2 linked regions of the Ruegeria pomeroyi DSS-3 genome follow. Each later gene encodes a partner of the first gene's protein in a complex. Links are inferred from orthologs where the notes say so. Each region holds a gene or a part of one and is shown on either strand. Other genes may lie near its edges.

Region 1 (13,112 bases):
GACTGGATTCGCGGCCATCTGGCCAGGCACATGCCCCGGCACCAGCCCGGCTTTGGCGATGCGATCCCGATCGAGGGCGCACCGACGCGCATCGTTCCGGCCAGCGGTCGGCGGATCCAGCTGCGGCCGGGGCTGGTCGAGGTGCCGCCGCAGGGGATGGAGGCACGGCTGCACCGTTTCCTGCGCGAGCTGGCGCGCGACCGGCTGGCGGCGGCCTGCGATTTCTACGCCTCCGAACTGGGCCGGCCCTATGCCCGGATCAGCCTGCGCGACACCCGCTCGCGCTGGGGGTCATGCACCACCGAAGGGGCGCTGATGTTCTCGTGGCGGCTGATCCTGGCGCCGCCCTCGGTGCTGCGCTATGTCGCCGCGCATGAGGTGGCGCATCTGGCCGAAATGAATCACTCTTCGCGGTTCTGGGCCGAAGTCACCCGCATCCACGGCCCCTATGTGGCGCCGCGCCAGTGGCTGCGCGACAATGGCACCCAGCTGCACAGCTACCGGTTCGACAGCGCGGCGAGTTGACGTTGCCGATGGTTGTGATCACATAGAGTCATGCAGCCCGTTCGCCCCCCCGATCCGACCACCGCCGCCCATGACCGGGTCTATCGCACCCTGCGCACACGCATCATGCATGGCGAGCTGGCGCCGGGGCAGGCGCTGACCTTGCGTGGCATCGGCAAGGAGTTCGATGTCTCGATGACGCCCGCGCGCGAAGCGATCCGCCGTCTGGTGGCCGAGGGGGCGCTGTTCCTGTCCAGTTCGGGCCGCGTGTCGACCCCCGAGCTGAATAGCGACCGGATCGAGGAACTGGCGGCGCTGCGCGCGCTCTTGGAGGTCGAGCTGGCAAGCCGCGCCCTGCCGCGCGCCCATATGGCGCTGATAGACCGGTTACAGACGATCAACGGCACCGTGGCCGAGATGGTGTCGAAACGTGATGCGGTCGGATACATCCGCACCAATCTGGAATTTCACCGCACCCTCTATCTGCGGGCGCAGGCGCCGGCGATGCTGGCCATGGCCGAAACCGTCTGGCTGCAACTGGGGCCGACGATGCGGGCGCTTTATGGGCGGCTGCGCCGCACCGATCCGCCGCAATATCACAAGCTGATCATCGCCGCGCTGAAGGCGGGCGATGAACCCGGATTGCGACTGGCCGTGCGTTCCGACGTGACTCAGGGCCTGCGGCTGCTGGTGACGTGATCGCGTTGCGCGGTTGCGCGTCGCTTTGCCTTGGTCTTAAGCTGAGACCGGATTTCAACGGGGAGTGAGATGATGAACAGGTTTTCACGGCGCGGCGCGCTGGGGTTGATCGGTGGCGCCGCCACCCTGCCGATGCTGGGCACGCCGGCACTGGCAAACACCAAGATGACCGTGGGCGCTTTGCGCTTCACCAGCCATGCAGCGTCTTTTGTGGCCTTCGAACGCGGCTATTTCGCCGAGGAGGGGTTGGACGTCGAATTCAAGTTCTTCGAGGCGGCCCAGCCGATGGCGGTGGCGATTGCCAGTGGTGACGCCGATTACGCGGTGACCGCGATCACCGGCGGCCTGATCAGCCTGGCCGAAAAAGGCGCGGCCAAGGTGATCGGCGGCGCGCTGAGCGAGGAAAAGGGCATCGACGGCCAGATGATCCTGGCGTCGAACGCGGCTTATGACGCGGGGCTGACCAGCGCCGCGGCGCTCGATGGGCGCAGCTTTGCCGTCACTCAGCCCGGCTCGTCCTTCCACTATATGGGCGCCAAGATCGCGGCGGTCGAGGGCGCCTCGGTCAAGTTCACGCCGCTGCAAAAGGTGGGCGCGATCATCGGCGCGATGAAGTCGGGACAGGTCGACGCCTGGACCATCGTGCCCCATATCGGCAAGGCGCTCTCGGGCGGCGGTGCTGTGAAACATATCGGCATGGTTGCCGATTATCTGCCCGATTATCAGGTCACCACCGTGTTTACCTCTGCCAGCAATGCCTCCGGCGAGCGGGCGCAGACCGAGGCGTTTCTGCGCGCCTTCTCGCGCGGGGCGGCGGATTTCAACGCGGCCTTGGTGGACAAGACCGCAGGCGATGAGGCCGGGGTCGAGATGGTCAAGCTGGTGCACAAATATGTCTATGCCGACCAGCCCTTCGAGAAGGCCGAGAAATCCATCCGCAACGGCGCGATGCGTCTGAACAAGGATTCGGCCCTGAACATGGGTTCGGTCGAGGATCAGCTGGGCTGGTTCAAATCCGAAGGTATGGTCAAGGACAGCATCACCACCGAGACGCTGGTCGACAGCTCTTATGTGCCCATGATCTGACGGCAAATGGAACTTGCGGTTCGCGGTCTGACCCATCGCTATGGCGACATGGTGGTGCTGAACGATGTTTCGCTGCATATCCCGGCAGGCGAGATCCTGTGCGTGGTGGGTCCGTCGGGCTGCGGCAAGTCCACCCTGCTCAGGATGCTGGGCGGGCTGGAGCAACCCGATTGGGGCGAGGTGCTGCAAGGCGGCACCCCGCCCGAGGGTTGTCTGAACCCGCTGACCTACGTGTTTCAGGATTTCGCCCTGCTGCCCTGGCGCAGCGTGGCGGGCAATGTGTCCTTGGTGCTCGAAGATCATCGCCTTCCGGGCGACCGGGTGCGCGCGATCATCGAGGATGTGCTGGCCCGCACCCGGCTGTCCGATTTCCACGATGCGCTGCCCCGGCAATTGTCGGGCGGCATGAAACAGCGCGTCGCCATTGCCCGGGCGCTGGCGGTGAACCCGGCGGTTATGCTGCTGGACGAGCCGCTTTCGGCGCTGGACGCGCAGACGCGCGAGCTGCTGATGGAGGATCTGGTGGGTTTGTGGGAGCGGCAGCCCTTTACCGGCGTCTATGTCACCCACAACCTGGCCGAGGCGGTGCGCCTGGGCCACCGCATCGTGGTGCTGTCGCGCCGCCCAGGCCGCGTGCGCGAGGTGATCGAGGTGCCAGGGGCGCTTTCTGAACGGCATGCCGGCGACGCAGGGCTGGAGGCGATCCAGGCCCACCTCTGGGCACTGATGCGCGACGAGGCTGTGGCCGCCGATCTGGAGTTGCTGGATGCCTGAGCTCAGGGTTCCCTTTCGTGGTGGCGGTTTCCGCCCCGAGGCGCGGCGCGGCACTGGCATCGCCGTTTTCCTGCTGCTGCTGTTCCTGATCGAATGGGGCACGCGGACAGGCTGGATTACCAACCTGACCCTGCCGCGCCCCTCGGACGTGGCCGCGACACTGGGCGATCTGGCCCGCTCTGGAGCCCTCTGGACCCATCTGCTCCCGTCGCTCAGCCGGTTGGCGGTGGGTTCAGCGCTCGGGATCAGCGCGGGTGTTGGTGTAGGCGTTCTGATCGGGCTCTTCTCTTACATCCGGGCCGGGCTGGTGCCACTGGTGGCGGCCATCTTCCCGATCCCGAAAATCGCCCTGCTGCCGCTGTTCGTGATCTGGTTCGGCATCGACGAAGGGTCGAAATACGCGCTCATCGCGCTGGGCACCTTTACGCCTACGGTGGTGGCCACCTATGGCGCGGTCGACAATGTCGACCGGGGGCTCATCCGCATGGGGCAAAGCTTTGGCCTGGGCTGGTGGTCGATCGTGCGCAAGATTGTGCTGCCCGGGGCGCTGCCCGGCATCCTGTCGGGGCTGCGCGTATCGCTGGCCATCGGCATCATCCTGCTGGTCGCGGCCGAGATGCTGGGCGCCGAACACGGGATCGGCGCCTATATCCTGCAAGCCGGTGCGCTCTACGATCTTGAGCGGCTTTTTGCCGGAGTCGTCATTCTGTCCTGTCTGGGCGTGCTGACCAGCTGGGCCATCGGCAAAATCGAGAAACGCTTGCTGGTCTGGCGCGGCTGATCGCGGTATCCTGCGGCAAAACAAACGAGCAGGTATGTCATCATGATCAACCGACGGTTCTTTACCCTTGGGCTGGGCGCGCTGTCCCTGTCCGCCTGTGGCGGTGGCGCACCGCTGACCGCCTCGACCCCTGCCGCCGCCCCGGCGCAGAGCTGGCCAACCGTGCCCAATGCGGGATGGGAGGCCTGGGTGGCGGGCTTCCGCAGCCGCGCCTCGGCACAGGGCATCAACGCCACGACGCTGGACCGCGCCTTTCGCGGGGCGGGATTTATCCCCAAGGTGATCGAGCGCGACCGCAACCAGACAGAGTTCAAACGCTCGCTGGAGGATTACCTGGCCATTGCTGCCTCGGATGAGCGGATTGCCACCGGGCGGCAGATGCTGCAACAACACGGCGCGCTGCTGACCCGGATCGAGGCGCATTACGGCGTCGACAAGGAGATCGTCACCGCGATCTGGGGGCTGGAAAGCCGCTATGGCGCCCGGCGCGGCGACGTGCCGATCGTCTCGGCCCTCTCGACCCTGGCCTATGACGGACGACGTGGCGCGTTTTTCGAAAAGCAGCTGATCGCGGCGCTGAAGATCCTGCAAAACGGCGATACCTCGCCCCAGAACATGACCGGCAGCTGGGCGGGCGCGATGGGTCACACCCAGTTCATCCCCACCTCGTACCTGGCCTATGCGGTGGATTTCACCGGCGACGGGCGGCGCGACATCTGGTCCGAGGACCCGACCGATGCGCTGGCCTCGACCGCCGCTTACCTGGCCAATGCCGGCTGGGTGCGCGGCCAGCCCTGGGGCGGCGAAGTGGGTTCTGCCGCTGCCAATTCCGGCAGCCCGAGCGCGGTCCTGCAACCGCAGGAGCCCGGGCCAAAGATCGCGGTGTTCAAGAACTTCAGCGTCATCAAGCGCTATAACAACTCGGACAGCTATGCCATCGGCGTCGGCCACCTGTCCGACAGGCTCAAGGGCGGCGGGCCGTTCAGGGCCTCGTTCGGGCCGGACGAGACCGGTCTGACGCTGGAAGAGCGCAAGGAGTTGCAGAGCCGCCTGACCGCCGCAGGCTACGATACCGGCGGCGCGGACGGGGTGATCGGATCGAAAAGCACAGCCGCGATCAGCGATTATCAGCGCGCGCGTGGGTTGGCCGTGACCGGCACGCCCTCGGTCGAGCTGTTGCGGCAGCTGCGCGGCGGGTAAGCCGGGCGGGGGGCGCTGCCCCCGTCGCCCGACGGGCGCCTCGCCGAAGTATTGTTGGTGCAATGAAGGGGCGCGCGGCGCCCTTTCTTATGCGGCCAGCCCCTTGGAGCCGATGTCGAGAAATTTCTTGCGGCGATCCTTGATCAGCGCCTCGGCGGATTTGCCGTCAAGTTCCTTGAGCATGGCGGCGATGGCCCCTCGCACTGCTTCCATCGCGGCGGTCTTGTCGCGATGAGCGCCGCCGCGCGGCTCGGGGATAACCCGGTCGACCACGCCGAGTTTCAGCAGGTCCTGCGCGGTCAGGCGCAGCGCCTCGGCGGCCTCGCGCATCTTTTCGGCATTCTTCCACAGGATCGAGGCGCAGCCTTCGGGCGAGATCACCGAATAGATCGAATGTTCCAGCATCGCCACCCGGTTGGCGGTGGCAAAGGCGACCGCGCCGCCGGAACCGCCCTCGCCGATGATGACCGAGACCAGCGGCACACCGGCGCGCAGGCACATCTCGGTCGATCGGGCGATGGCCTCGGACTGGCCGCGCTCTTCGGCGCCCTTGCCGGGATAGGCGCCCGCGGTATCGACCAGGGTAACCACCGGCAGGCCGAACCGGCCGGCCATCTCGATCAGGCGCACCGCCTTGCGATAGCCTTCGGGCCGGGCCATGCCGAAATTATGGGCGATGCGGGATTTGGTGTCCGAGCCCTTTTCGTGGCCAATCACCATGACGGGACGGTCGTTGAACCGCGCCAGCCCGCCCATTACCGCCAGATCATCGGCAAAGTTCCGGTCGCCGGCAAGCGGCGTGTATTCGGTGAACAGCGCATCGACATAGTCGCGGCAATGCGGACGCTCGGGATGCCGGGCCACCTGGCATTTCCGCCAGGGGGTCAGATCGCGATAGAGTTCGTCCAGCAACTTGGCCGCCTTGGCGTCAAGTGCCGCGGCCTCTTCGGCCACGTCCATCTCTTCATTGGCGCGGGCCAGGGCGCGCAGTTCCTCGGCCTTGCCTTCGATTTCGGCAAGCGGTTTCTCGAAATCCAGATACTGGGTCATGGTGCCCTCACGTCGCGGAGTTTCCCGCTATATGACCTCAGGTCGCGCGGGATGCAACTCGGCAAGATTTGTGGGACGCTTCGATGGCAGTCTGACCGGGCAGAGGAAACAGGCATCAGGCGATGACAGATTACGAAGGACGCATCCTGAGGGTGCTGAATTACATCCATGACAATCCGGGGGGCGACCTGTCGCTGGACCAGCTGGCGGATGTGGCGGCGATGTCGCGGTTTCACTGGCACCGGGTGTTCCGGGCGCTGACCGGCGAGACCTGTGCCCAGACGGTGCGCCGGATGCGGCTGCACCGGGCCGCGACCGCACTGGTCCAGTCCCGGGCGCGGGTGGACGAGATCGCGGCCTCGGTCGGCTATCCCAATCCGGTCTCCTTCGCGCGCGCCTTTGCCGAGGCCTATGGGCAAAGCCCGTCGGCCTTTCGCCGGACCAATCGCCTGCTGCCGCCTCTGCCCCCCTTCAGAACAGGAGACTACCCAATGCTACCCGTCGAAATCCGCACCGAACCCGCCCGCCGTCTGGTGGGGATTCCCCATCAAGGCGCCTATTCCGCCATTGGCCGCAGCTTCGAGAGTTTTTCCGCCCTGTGCCAGACCCGTAACCTGTGGCCGCAGATCGCGGAAACGGTTGCGATCTATCTCGACAGCCCCGATACCGTGCCCGAGGCGGAACTTCGGTCCTTTGCGGGCGGAACATGGCGCGGCGATGACATCCCGCAAGGGATGGAAGAGCACCGCCTGCCCGGCGGAAAGACGGCGGTCATGACCTACAAGGGTCCCTATTCCGGGCTTGCTGCCGCCTACCATTCTCTGTTTGGCACCTGGCTGCCCGCTTCGGGTGAAGAACCGGCAGAAAGCCCCTGTTTCGAGATTTACCTGAACGACCCGCGCACGGTTCCGCCCGAAGAACTGCTGACCGAGGTCTGTCTGCCCCTGAAATGAGGCCTTGGTCGTGACCAATGAAAACCTGGATGTCTCGCTCGACCATCTCGCGGGCTTCGATCTGCGCGTCCATCGCCATGTCGGGCCCTATGCGCAGAAGGCAGCAGGGTTTCGCAACTCCTCTCCTGCCTGCCGTCAGACTGGCGGGCACGCGGGTGGGGGCCGGTGGTTGGGCTCTACCTGTCCGACCCGGCCCGAACCCCACCATCCCAGCAGGTCTATCTTGCCGGATGCGCGGTACCGCAGGACACCGGCGAGATAGCGGGTCTGGAGCCATGGCGCCAGAGGCCCTGTCATTGTGCCATACATCGCCATGTGGGACCCTATGACCAGATCCGGACAAGTTCCGCAGGCTTTACGAGCGCGAGTTGCGGCGGCTGCGGGTCTGGCCCGATCTTGCGCCGCCTTTCGAGATTTATCACGACGATCCTGAACACACGGCGCCTGAGGCGCTGCGCACCGATCTTTGCATTCCATTGCGGCCCTAGCCGGGCCACAAAACCGGGTAGAGCGACAAAACAAGTAACCCGGCCATGGTCCAATTGAACACTGTCAGGCGACGTGGATTGGTCAGCAACCGCGCCATCTGCTGACCCAGCACGGTCCAGGTGCTCACCGAGGGCAGGTTGACCGCCCCGAAAATCGCGGCAACGACCAGCACCGCCGTCAGCGTCTGTCCCGGCGCGTAGGCCGAGATCGCGGTCAGCGCCATCGCCCAGGCCTTTGGGTTGACCCATTGAAAGGCCGCCGCCTGAACAAAGGTCATCGGGCGTCCGGCCGCTGCCCCCCGTTTGGCCGGCGCCGCATTGGCGATCTTCCAGGCCAGGTACAGCAGATAGACGACCGAGGCGTATTTCAGCAAACTATAGCTGGGCGGCCAGGCATCAAAGACCTGCACCAGCCCAACGCCGACCATCACCACCATGAAAGTAAAGCCCAACCCGATCCCCAGCATATGCGGAACCGAGCGGCGGAAGCCGAAATTGGCACCCGAAGCCATCAGCATCAGGTTGTTCGGCCCCGGCGTGATCGACGAGACAAAGGCAAAAAGCAAAAGGGCGATGAGCAGATCGTAAGTCATGCGCAAACTCTTGCGCGCGCCCGGGCAAATGAAATTGCGTTCTTGCGAGCAATCGCGATAAATTTGCAATCAATGACGAAGATTGACGAAATCAACCGCAAGATATTGCATGAACTGAGCCGCGACGGGCGGATCAGCAATCTCGACCTCGCGGCGCGCGTGGGGCTGTCGCCATCGGCCTGCCTGCGCCGGGTGCAAGAGCTGGAACGGGCGGGCGTGATCAGCGGCTACCGCGCGGTGCTGAACCCGGCGGCGCTGGGCATCGGATTTGTCGCCTACATGGGGGTCGGTTTGGGCGAACACACGAAGGCTGCACAAGAACGGTTCGAGCGCGCCGTGGCGCGCGCGCCCGAAGTGGTGGAATGCCACAACATCACCGGCACCATCGAATACCTGCTGCGGGTCGAATGTGCCGACCTGCCCAGCTACAAGACCTTTCACACCGATGTTCTGGGCACCCTGCCGCATGTGAATTCGATCACCACTTATGTGGTCATGGGCTCTCCAAAGGACCTGCGCGCCTGAGCCTGCGGGGAAAAAGTGATCGCATCGGCCCTTGCCGCACGAAAATTTGATCCCTAGGCTGATCACGAATTCGTTGTCCGACCCCGGCGTCAAGACCGGTGGCGGCGCTGAAAACCGGGAGAGTATCACATGAAGGCGATCTGGATCGGCGCGCTTGCAGGGCTTGCCATGATCTGTGCGGGGGCGCTGGCGGCGGGACCGGCCAAGCTGCAACCTGCCAATCCACAACCTGGCGGGCTGAAGCGCGGCCTGTCGGTCAGCTATGGCTATGCCAAAGAGGGCGAGCATATCCGGCAACTGGCCGAAGCGCGCAGCGTGCTCAAGGCGGGGGCGCAACGCGGCAAGGCGCTGCGCGGGCTCGATTATCGCGACACCGCCAAGGGCGAGAACACGCTGACCTCGGCCCGCGCGGAAAATGTCGCCGCAGCGATCCGTGGCTATATCCGCTTTGATGCGCCGGGCATCTACGAGATCGACTTTTTCACCAATGACGGGGTCGATGCGCGGATCGGAGGTCAGCGGGTCGGTCATTTCGACGGGCGTCAGACCTGCGACAGCACCATCGTCTCCGAGGTCGAGGTGCCGCAGGCGGGCTGGTACAAGGTCGACATCACCTATTTCAACCGCCTCAACACCTCGTGCCTGATGATGCGCTGGGGACAAAAGGGCAAGGGCATGAAATGGGTCCCGAACGAGGTGTTCGGTTATTGAACCAGCGCTCTTGGGCGATCTGAACAACGGGGCCGGTCGGCCCCGTTTTCATGTTCCGGCCCGCTCAAGCGCGGCGCGCAGCGCCAGTTCCGGCGAGGCCAGCACCGGCACATTCGCCCGCACTCGCGCCTGCGCCCCGGCCATCGAGGCCTGGGCCAGCACCACGGCGCTCAGGTCTGGCTGAGCGACCAGCGCGCTTTCGACCCGCCGCGCGATCGCCTCAGCAAAGGCGTCGCCGTCGCCTTCGGTGAACAAGGGCCAGAGGCCGGACAGATCAAGATGCGCGATCCGTGCCGCGTGGCCCTCGGCGGCAAACGCCGCCTCCAGCAGCGCGGTCGAAGGCGCCTTGGTACTCTCGAGGCAGCAGACCAGCAGGACCGGCCCGCCGCTTTGCGCAGCCACCCGCATCATCGGCGCGTCGATGCGAAGGGCGCCGGCCTGCTCGGCCAGCCCACCGATGGTGGTGCAGGTGCAGAGCGCCACCGGCACCTGGGCCAGGGCGGTGGTGATCTCGTCCGCCAGATCGGCGCCGATCCCGCCTTGCGCGCGCGCCAGCCAGTCGGGCCGTACCACATGGGTCAGCCGCGCCCCCGGCGCGATCCGCGCGGCGAGTGCATCGAAGGTGGCGCGATGCACTTCGGCGGTGTGGAACAGGGTCAGCTCTGTCATTTGCGGCCTCAAGCAAGGGTAGGCCGACCTAACGGCACAAGAACACGACTGTCCAGCGCCGACCCGTTTCCTGCGCCTTTCCAGCGGCCCGTCACCGGAGCGCAGGAAACGGGTCGCCCGGCGGGTCGCCCCCTCTCTATTCCATGACCATGCAACAGAGAAAGGGCATGACCATGGAACTGAAAGGCAAGACGATCATCATCACCGGCGCCAGCAGCGGTATCGGAGCCAGCGCGGCCTTGCTGTTTGCCTCTGAGGGCGCGAATCTCGTCCTGGGTGCGCGCCGGGCCGCCGAACTGAATCAACTGACCGGGCAGATCACGCAGAGCAATGGCCGGGCGGTCTGTCTGGCCGGGGACGTTACGGACGAAGCCTATGCGCACCGGCTTGTCGATCTGGCACGGTCAGAATACGGTCGGCTGGACGGCGCATTCAACAATGCCGGGATGATGGGAGAGATCGGGCCCGTCGCGGAGATGTCCGCCGCGAACTGGACCGAGGTTATCACCACCAACCTGACCAGCGCCTTCTTCTCGGCCAAGGCACAGATTCCGGCCCTTGTCGAGCAAGGCGGGGTGCTGGTGTTCACAAGTTCCTTTGTCGGAGTGGACAATGGCGGGATGCCCGGCATGGGCGCCTATGCCGCGTCCAAGGCGGGGCTCGTTGGTCTGGTCCGGTCGCTTGCCGCGGATCACGCGGCAGAGGGGATTCGGGTCAACGCGCTGTTGCCCGGGGGAACCCGGACAGCGATGGCAGGTGATGATCCGGATACGCATGACTTTATCGCTGGTCTGCATCCGATGAAGCGGATGGGCGAACCGAAAGAAATCGCGCAGGCGGCGCTGTTTCTGATGTCGGATCGGGCCAGCTTTGTCACCGGCACGGCGATGTCGGTCGATGGCGGCATCTCGGCACGGTTGCTGTGACAGAGCCCGGGCCGGCCATCGGCCGGCCCGGCATCGGCAACCGTCTCAGCCGTTTGCGGCGATCAGTTCCGCCTGGGCCACGATGACCTCGGCCTGCTTGATCGAGGCGATGTCGACCAGACGGCCCTTGTAGACCGTGGCGCCCTCGCCCTTGGCCTTGGCCGCTTCCATCGCGGCGAGGATCTCGCGCGCCTCGGTCACCGCGTCGTCCGAGGGGGTAAAGACCTGGTTGGCCAGCGCGATCTGCTTGGGATGGATGGCCCATTTGCCGACCATGCCCAGCGTCGCCGAACGCTTGGCCTGCGCGATATAGCCCTCGTCATCGCTGAAATCGCCAAACGGCCCGTCCACCGGCAGCACCCCATGCGTGCGGCAGGCGGCGACGATGGCGGCCTGGGCCCAATGCCAGGGGTCGGACCAGTGTTTGGTCCCCTCGCGCAGCATGTAATAGTTCTCTTGCGTGCCGCCGATGCCGGTGGTCTGCATGCCCATCGAGGCAGCGAAATCGGCGGCGCCCAGGCTCATCGCCTGCAGGCGGGGGCTGCTGGCCGCGATCTCTTCGACATGGGCGATGCCTGCGGCGGATTCGATGATAACCTCGAAGCTGATCGGCTTGCTCCGGCCCTTGGCGCGCTCGATCGCGGTGACCAGCGCGTCGACCGCATAGACATCCGCCGCACAGCCGACCTTGGGGATCATGATCTGGTCGAGCCGGTCACCCGCCTGTTCCAGCACATCCACCACGTCGCGATACCAATAGGGCGTATCCAGCCCGTTGATCCGCACCGACATGTATTTGTTGCCCCAATCGATCGTGTTCAGCGCCTCGATCACGTTCGCGCGCGCGCTGTCCTTGTCGCTGGGCGCCACCGAATCCTCGAGATCGAGGTTGATGACATCCGCCGCCGAGGCCGCCATTTTCACAAACAGCTTGGTGTTCGAGCCGGGCCCGAACAGCTGGCAACGATTGGGGCGCGCGGGCGCGGCGGGCTGGATGCGGAAACTCATGGGCAGACCTTTCGCCAGGTAAGGAAATTGCGATTTTTCTGCTTACTGAGGTATTAAATTGCGCCCCTCTGCGCAAGCGCCTTTGTGCAGGCGCAGCATTCTGCGCGCAGCCATTTCGCGCATGCAGCACAAGAGAGTGATTAAAGAGTAATCACTTTGAAAACTTCGAAGATTTTTGCGTGATGAGGCCGAAGCGCGCAAAATCTGCCCATGGAGATGAGTCGGCGGCAAACATAACGCGAAACGCTCGTTTTTCAGGACCTTTAGTCTTGACCGGAATCAAATGGAGACCTGCGATGATCGAGACACCGTATCTGCTGTTTTTGGGCGATGCCCCCGACCAACTCGCGGCCAAGGTCGCCGTGGGCATCAAGGACTGGCGGCCCGAGAACGCCGTGGGTCAGCTCCGGATGGAGGGCTGTAAGGCCGATCTGGGTCTGACCGACATGGATCTGGCCCAAGCCCGCGAGGCCGGCGCCAAGACGCTGGTGATCGGTGTCGCCAACCGCGGCGGCGTGATCAGCCAGGACTGGAAAAAGGTGCTGGTGATGGCACTGGAAGAGGGGTTCGACCTGGCCTCGGGCCTGCACAACCTGCTGCGCGACGAGCCCGATCTGGTCGCGGTGGCCGAGGCCTGTGGCCGCAAACTGCACGATGTGCGGATCCCCTCGGTCAAATACCCGATCGCCAATGGCGTCAAGCGCAAGGGCAAGCGATGCCTGGCCGTGGGCACCGACTGTTCGGTGGGCAAGATGTATACCGCGCTGGCGATGGATGCCGAGATGCGCGCGCGCGGCATGAAGTCGACCTTCCGCGCGACCGGTCAGACCGGCATCCTGATCACCGGCGACGGCGTGCCGCTGGATGCGGTGATCGCCGATTTCATGGCCGGTTCGGTCGAGTGGCTGACGCCCGACAATGACGAGGACCACTGGGACCTGATCGAGGGCCAGGGCAGCCTGTTCCACGTTTCCTATTCCGGGGTGACGATGGCTCTGGTTCATGGCGGCCAGCCCGATGCGCTGATCCTGTGCCACGAGCCGACCCGCGAGCATATGCGCGGCCTGCCGGGATACCAGTTGCCGACGCTGGAGGCGGTGCGCGATATGGCGCTGTCACTGGCCAAGGTCGCCAATCCCGCTTGC
Region 2 (2,774 bases), 210 kb from region 1 along the record:
GTCACGTCCTTGGTATTGAGCATGCCGCAGATCAGGTGGGTCGGGCGTCCAGGGCGGCTGGCCAGCAAAGTGGCCAGCGCCACACCGGCGGCGGGGTTGTGACCGCCGTCAAGCCAGAGCTCGGCTATGGGTGCGGATTGCACCAGCGGGCCGGTCTTCAGCCGCTGCATCCGGGCGGGCCAATGGGCGCGGGTGACGGCGGCCTCGCAGGCGGCCTCACCCAGGTTCAGATGGCGCAGCGCGGCCAGCGCCGCACCGGCATTCTCGATCTGATGAGCACCCAGCAGGTTGGGCAGGGGCAGGTCGCACAGGCCCGTCTCGTCCTCGAAGATCAGGCGGTCGCGCTCCTGGCGCACATGCCAGTGCTGGCCATGGGCAAGCAGGGGCGCGCCAAGCCGCGCGGCGGTGGCCTCGATCACCTCCAGCACCTCATCGGGCTGGGGGCCGCTCACCACCGGCACGTCGCGCTTGATGATCCCGGCCTTTTCGCCGGCGATCTTGGCAAGCGTGTCACCAAGGAACTGTTCGTGATCCATCGAGATCGGGGTGATGATCGACAGTGCCGGGCGCGCGATCACATTGGTCGCGTCGAGACGGCCGCCAAGGCCGACCTCGAGCAGGGTGTAATCGGCGGGCGTGCGGGCAAAGGCCAGCAACGCGGCACAGGTGGTGATCTCGAAATAGGTGATCGTCTCGCCGCCATTGGCGGCATAACATTCGTCCAGAACCGCCACCAGGTCGGGTTCCGAAATCAGCTCTCCGGCCACCCGGATGCGTTCGTGAAACCGTGCCAGATGCGGCGAGGTATAGGCATGCGCGCTCAGCCCCGCGCCCTCGATACCGGCGCGGATCATCGCCTGGGTCGAGCCCTTGCCATTGGTGCCGGCGATATGGATGACCGGCGGCAGGCGGTCCTGCGGATTGTCGAGCGCAGCCAGCAGGCGCCAGACCCGGTCCAGCGTCAGGTCGATGATCTTGGGGTGCAGCGCCAGCATCCGCTGGAGGATGACGTCGGAACCGGGGTTGGTCATGATTTGGCTGGTGCCTCGGAGGGGGCGGTCTGTTCCTTTGCCGTCTCGGGCGTCGCAGCCTCGGGCGGGGGCAGGTCGCCGCGAACCGCGGGCGGCAGGTTCAGCAGCATACGGGTGAGGGTGATAAGTTCTTCGCGCAGGTCGGTGCGTTTGATCACCCGGTCCAGCATGCCGTGATCCAGCAGGTATTCGGCGCGCTGGAACCCTTCGGGCAGTGTTTCGCGGATGGTCTGTTCGATCACGCGCGGTCCGGCAAAACAGATCAGCGCATTGGGTTCGGCGATATGCACATCGCCCAGCATCGCATAAGACGCGGTCACCCCGCCGGTGGTCGGATGGGTCAGCACCACGATATAGGGCAGGCCCGCCTCTTTCAGCATCTGCACCGCCACGGTTGTGCGCGGCATCTGCATCAGGCTCAGGATGCCTTCCTGCATGCGCGCGCCGCCAGCGGCCGAGAACAGGATCAGCGGGCGTTTCAGATCAACCGCCTTTTGCGCCGCCGCGATGATCGCGTTGCCAACATACATGCCCATGGACCCGCCCATGAACGAGAAATCCTGCGCCGCGGCCACGATCGGCGTGCGCCCGATCTCGCCGCTTGCAACCAGCATCGCCTCTTTCTCGCCGGTGCCCTTTTGGGCCGCCTTCATCCGTTCGGGATATTTCTTCTGATCCCGGAAATGCAGCGGGTCGGCGACCGGCTCGGGCACCTCGACCTCGGTAAAGATGCCGCCGTCAAACAGGGCCTGGAACCGGGCGCGCGGCGTGATCTGCATGTGATGGCCGCATTGGGTGCAGACATTCAGGTTATCCGCCAGTTCCCGATGGAACAGCATCGTCCCGCACTCGTCGCATTTCTGCCAGAGGTTCTCGGGCACTTCGCGCCGCGAAAAGATCGAGTTGATCCGTGGCCGGACGTAATTCGTGATCCAGTTCATGTGGACTCCCGGTGATGCTGCACCCGCGTCAAATAAGGTGATGTGCGCGGAAATGCAATCAACGTCGCAAAGCAAGCCGGGCCAGCAGCCAGGTCACGAACATGGTGGCAAAGTCGACCGCCAGCCAGGCGCGCAGATGTTCGGTATCGGCCATCGAATAGGGCAGCAGATACAGAGACAGGCCCGACAGGCTGTCGGGCAGCGAAACGATCAGCAGCGCGATCATGTTGTTGAACAGATGCAGCGCAATGGCCGGGCCCAGCGTGCCGGCGCGCGCGGTTATATCGGCCATCAGGATGCCGAACACCCCGGACCAGAGCGCGATGGGCAGCGCGTTACCTCCGGCCTCTTGCGGCAGGTAATGGCCCAGGGCAAACAGGACCGAGGGCAGCACCATCCAGATCAGCGCCGAGCGAAAGCGCGCCGCAAGCGCCTGCTGGACATAGCCGCGAAACAGGATCTCTTCGGCACCGGTCTGGATCAGCAGCGCCAGGATCGACAGCGGCAGCAACAGCAGCCAGCGCCCCGGCGGCAGGTTCTCTTTCAGCGGCGCGCCCATGTCATAGGGCGGCAGGATCAACAGCAGCACGCCCAGCACCAGCAGCAGGCGGAACACTTGCCAGAATTGCCGCAGCGCCAGCCGGGGCGGGCCAAGGATGCCAAGCGGTGCGCGGTGCTGGAACAGGCACGCGGCGACCCCGACACCCACAATGACAAAGCCGAAACTGCCCAGTAGCACCAGCAGCCCGTCGGGCGTGGTGCCACTGGTGAAACCGGCCGCCCATTCCGGGCTGGCGAGTGT

The links.
Region 2: the proteins of SPO_RS18320 (region 1) and accD are in contact, whole or in part, in a solved structure (PDB 8UXZ), measured with the Escherichia coli proteins. The link is inferred for Ruegeria pomeroyi DSS-3 from one-to-one orthologs.

Annotation. Positions count from the first base shown.
Region 1 is NC_003911.12:3,813,281-3,826,392, reverse strand. Bases 4,114-6,870 are described here. They hold SPO_RS18320 (acetyl-CoA carboxylase carboxyltransferase subunit alpha), read right to left. Parts: upstream 6,095-6,870; coding sequence 5,132-6,094; downstream 4,114-5,131. Other genes in these bases: SPO_RS18315 (AraC family transcriptional regulator), read left to right, coding at 6,217-6,870; SPO_RS18325 (lytic murein transglycosylase), read left to right, coding at 4,114-5,044. Also shown: SPO_RS18350 (M48 family metallopeptidase), read left to right, coding at 1-525; SPO_RS18345 (GntR family transcriptional regulator), read left to right, coding at 556-1,203; SPO_RS18340 (ABC transporter substrate-binding protein), read left to right, coding at 1,276-2,289; SPO_RS18335 (ABC transporter ATP-binding protein), read left to right, coding at 2,296-3,063; SPO_RS18330 (ABC transporter permease), read left to right, coding at 3,056-3,844; more of SPO_RS18325, read left to right, coding at 3,887-4,113; more of SPO_RS18315, read left to right, coding at 6,871-7,047; SPO_RS18310 (LysE family translocator), read right to left, coding at 7,532-8,128; SPO_RS18305 (Lrp/AsnC family transcriptional regulator), read left to right, coding at 8,201-8,653; SPO_RS18300 (PA14 domain-containing protein), read left to right, coding at 8,783-9,364; SPO_RS23355 (hypothetical protein), read right to left, coding at 9,413-10,033; SPO_RS18290 (SDR family oxidoreductase), read left to right, coding at 10,207-10,959; SPO_RS18280 (L-malyl-CoA/beta-methylmalyl-CoA lyase), read right to left, coding at 11,005-11,967; N-acetyltransferase DgcN, read left to right, coding at 12,264-13,112. UniProt on the Escherichia coli protein: Component of the acetyl coenzyme A carboxylase (ACC) complex. First, biotin carboxylase catalyzes the carboxylation of biotin on its carrier protein (BCCP) and then the CO(2) group is transferred by the carboxyltransferase to acetyl-CoA to form malonyl-CoA.
Region 2 is NC_003911.12:4,032,717-4,035,490, reverse strand. It holds accD (acetyl-CoA carboxylase, carboxyltransferase subunit beta), read right to left. Parts: upstream 1,973-2,774; coding sequence 1,028-1,972; downstream 1-1,027. Other genes in the region: SPO_RS19365 (CPBP family intramembrane glutamic endopeptidase), read right to left, coding at 2,031-2,774; SPO_RS19375 (bifunctional folylpolyglutamate synthase/dihydrofolate synthase), read right to left, coding at 1-1,031.